DNA from 2 places in the Arsenophonus endosymbiont of Crataerina pallida genome. Region 2 is predicted to be linked to the other one. Evidence: predicted binding sites of a transcription regulator. Region 2 holds the regulator's gene; the other holds the start of a gene.

Region 1 (2,212 bases), 300 kb from region 2:
AAGCTTCCTTCCGCTGCCGCTCGACTTGCATGTGTTAGGCCTGCCACCAGCGTTCAATCTGAGCCATGATCAAACTCTTCAATTAAAAGCTTGATGCTCAAAGAATGTTTTACTGACCGTAACGCCCTTTTGTTCAACTCGCTTTGCCGATGTTTGACCACCTTCGCCGCTGCCGACCAAAATAACGTTACTGCATATTAGTTCATATATGAATTAACTGTTTTGTCACTCTTCAAGACTTTAAAATCAAATATTTTTTGATGATGTCTTGCGAGTGCCCACACAGATTGTCTGATTAATTGTTAAAGAGCGTGCGACCCAGGCCGCGAGGTGGCGTATATTATGCTTTTCACCTGTAAAGTCAAGTAGTTATTTCTACTTTTCTTTACCCTGCGTCAAGAAAATTCAATTCAATTGATTCGTTCTATACTGACTCAGTGGGGGGCGCATTATAGGCAGTTTTACGCAGCTGGCAAGCTTAATTTTGCATAATTTTGTTTAATTGATTAATTAAACAGCAAAGCATTATATTATACCGAATTATTAACAGAGTTATCCACAAAAATAAAATGACAAAAATTATAGCGAAATACGCAAACGTTTGCGTTACAATTGCGTTTGCGACAAAAAATATTTGATTGAAACTAGTTATTTTCGAATATCATTTGTAATAGCGAATAGCCATAAAATTTAATTAATGTTTTAAAACATTTTATTATTCCAAGGGATCTATTTCATGCCACAACTCCGCCCTATTCAGCGTGCTCTACTGAGTGTTTCTGACAAAGAAGGTATTGTTGAATTTGCTAAAGCTTTATCTCAACGTAAGGTTGAACTTATCTCTACCGGCGGTACAGCTAAATTATTGCTAGCGGCCGGGTTAACTGTTATAGAAGTTTCCGATTATACCGGATGGCCAGAAATGATGGCCGGCCGTGTCAAAACGCTTCATCCGAAAGTACATGGCGGTATTCTCGGCCGGCGCGGGCAAGATGACGAAATAATGAGACAACATCAAATTACGCCAATTGATATGGTTGTTGTTAATCTTTACCCTTTTGCAGAAACTGTTGCCAAGCCAGATTGTACGCTAGAAAATGCCATTGAGAATATTGATATTGGTGGGCCAGCCATGATCCGTTCTGCTGCCAAAAATTATAAAGATGTGGCGGTCGTGGTTAATAGTCAGGATTATCACAAAATCATCGAAGAGATGGATAATCAGCAAAACTCTCTAACTAACATGTTCCGCTTTGACTTGGCAGTTAAGGCTTTTGAACATACTGCCGCTTATGATTGGATGATTGCTAATTATTTTGGTAAGTTAGTACCTTCTTATTATGGTGAGATGAACCAGCCTTCAGGTAAATTTCCTCGTACATTGAACCTGAATTTTATTAAACAGCAGGATATGCGTTACGGCGAAAATAGTCATCAAGCTGCAGCTTTTTATATAGAGGAAAATAGAGCAGAAGCCTCTGTCGCTACAGCAAGACAGCTACAAGGCAAATCGCTTTCTTATAATAATATTGCTGATACTGACGCAGCCTTGGAGTGCGTAAAAAGTTTTTCCAAACCGGCTTGTGTCATTGTCAAACACGCTAATCCTTGTGGTGTTGCGGTCAGTACTGATATCTGTGCGGCTTACGATCACGCTTTTAAAACTGATCCAACCTCTGCATTTGGTGGTATTATTGCATTTAATCGTGAATTAGATGCAAATACGGCTAAAACAATTATTGAGCGTCAATTTGTTGAAGTCATTATTGCACCTGCGGTTACTGAAGCTGCCCTCGCAATACTTGCAAGCAAGCAGAATGTGCGTGTTCTGGCCTGTGGCCAATGGCATTCACCTATTGCAGGTTTAGATTTCAAACGGGTAAATGGTGGCTTATTGGTGCAAGATCGCGATTTAGGTTTAGTAACCAAAGCTGATCTGCGTGTCGTTTCCAAACGTCAGCCAAGCGAACAAGAAATAGATAATGCCCTATTTTGCTGGCATGTGGCAAAATTTGTAAAATCCAATGCCATTGTTTATGCCAAAAATAATATGACAGTCGGTATTGGTGCGGGACAAATGAGCCGAGTTTATTCAGCAAAAATCGCGGCATTAAAAGCGCAGGACGAAAATTTAGATCTTGTCGGATGTGCAATGGCATCTGATGCTTTCTTTCCATTCCGAGATAGTATTGATGCTGCCGCTACCGCAGGC
Region 2 (2,212 bases):
TATATGCAATATGCTTATACCCGTGTGGCCTCCATTTTTAAACGGGCTAATATTAATCCAACAGCACTAAGCGAGCCGGTGATTTTAGCAAATCAGTATGAACAAGCCTTAGCGACTCGTTTATTACAATTTGAAGAAACAATACTAACCGTTGCTCGCGACGGTTTACCCCATATTATGTGTGCTTACTTATATGATCTGGCAGGTTTATTTTCTAGTTTTTATGAACATTGCCCAATTTTAGGTGCAGGAAATTATGCATCAAAAGAAAGTCGATTAAAACTGGCATTACTGACGCAAAAAACCTTAAAAATTGGTTTAGACACATTAGGGATTGAAACGGTAGAAAAAATGTAATCCCTTATTAGACTATAGGCTGCCAGTAGTGCAGCCTGCTGTCCATGATGCTGCTTAAGACAAAATATTGTAGCGATAAAATGCAGACAGTTAAGCCAATATGATGCTCATAAAATAAAAGAAACAAACGATACGATCATTAATAATGCAACTATCGCAGTACATAAACCATATTTAAAATCGGTATCCATAACCTCACCTCACTATTCTCACTGTCTTAGTCATAAATTAATTAATGAAAAATCATTAAATGTCATAATATCATACAACAATAAAAGCTATTTTCTATTATATCATCTAGTAAAGATTGATTAATACTTTTGTTTTTACTGCAAATCAGACAAAATGATCAGTTTACTGATAACTTAATTATCTATTTTTATAGATCAATAACAGTAATTTTTAAACAATAGTAAAGGAATTGGGAATGGTTCAGGAGTCTTTATAATCATGGCAACAATTAAGGATGTGGCAAAGCTTGCGGGTGTCTCAACTACCACCGTATCACATGTAATTAACAATACCCGTTTTGTCGCCGAAGAGACAAAAACGATCGTCAGGACAGCCATTAAAACACTTAATTACTCTCCCAGTGCCGTTGCTCGTAGTTTGAAAGTTAATCATACTAAATCCATTGGCTTATTAGCCACATCTAATGAAGCCCCTTACTTTGCAGAAGTCATTGAATCAGTCGAAAACAACTGTTTTAGCCAAGGATATACATTGATCCTGTGCAATTCGCACAACAACCTAAATAAGCAACAAGCCTATTTACAAATGTTAGCGCAAAAACGGGTTGATGGTTTACTTGTCATGTGCTCAGAATACCCTAACCAACTACTCCAGATGTTAGAGGAATACCGCAATATTCCAATGGTGGTGATGGATTGGGGACAAGCCCATGGTGATTTTACCGATGTCATCATTGATAATGCAGTTTATGGTGGCTATCTTGCCGGGCGTTATCTTATCGAACAAGGTCATCGTGATTTAGGTATTATCTCTGGACCATTAAAACGCAATACCGGCAATGGCCGGCGGCAAGGTTTTCTCAATGCCATGAAGGAAGCTAACATCCAGCCACATAACAAATGGATTGTCGAGGGTGATTTCGAACCCGCTTCCGGCTACGAAGCAATGAAACAAATATTAAGTCACCAACAAAAACCGACTGCCATTTTCTGTGGCGGTGATATTATGGCGATGGGGGCTATCAGCGCTGCGAATGAATTAGGAATTCGAGTGCCACAAGATATATCTATTATTGGCTACGACAATGTGCGTAATGCGCGTTTTTTTACCCCAGCATTAACTACCATTCATCAGCCCAAAGAACGTTTAGGTCAAATGGCCCTTACCATGCTGCTTGATCGCATTATTAATAAACGCCAAGATGCGCAAACGATTGAAATACACCCAGAGCTTATTGAACGTCGTTCAGTTGTCGATGGTCCATTTATTGACTACCGAAGATGATCCCTGGATTTAAACGCTATCAATCAGTTAACCATTCGGCATTGAGTGTTTCGCTATTACCTAAATAATCCAGTAGCCAACTCAATGTCGGGGAACGTTTTTCTTCATTCCATATGATACAGCACGGACTATCAGGTAAGGGTTGCTTAATCTGCAATGTCTTTAATTCATTTTTGCGGCAAAGTTGCTCTACCCGATGTTTAGGCGCAAATCCTAAACATAATCCATTTTTTAAGCATGCTAAACCACTTTCCCAATCTGGCACAATAAGCCTTTTTTGGTTATCTAATGCCCAAGTATCTCGTTTTGGTAAGTAGCGAGAAGTATCTTCTAAACATAAACTGGGATAGAGACGTAATTGTTGATCGCTAATTAGCCC

The links. The regulator PurR, encoded in region 2, represses purine synthesis genes. The targets are predictions, from matches to a motif close to CANGCAAACGTTTGCNTG.
Region 1: a site for PurR is predicted at 591-608, ahead of purH (bifunctional phosphoribosylaminoimidazolecarboxamide formyltransferase/IMP cyclohydrolase). Genes of this name have one in related genera too.

Annotation. Positions count from the first base shown of each region.
Region 1 covers NZ_OZ026540.1:1,111,150-1,113,361, reverse strand. Annotated here, with positions in the region: rRNA gene AACL31_RS05585 (16S ribosomal RNA) at 1-85, opposite strand, end outside; gene purH (bifunctional phosphoribosylaminoimidazolecarboxamide formyltransferase/IMP cyclohydrolase) at 737-2,212, shown strand, end outside.
Region 2 covers NZ_OZ026540.1:806,536-808,747, reverse strand. Annotated here, with positions in the region: gene argS (arginine--tRNA ligase) at 1-357, shown strand, start outside; gene purR (HTH-type transcriptional repressor PurR) at 808-1,833, shown strand; gene punR (DNA-binding transcriptional activator PunR) at 1,853-2,212, opposite strand, start outside.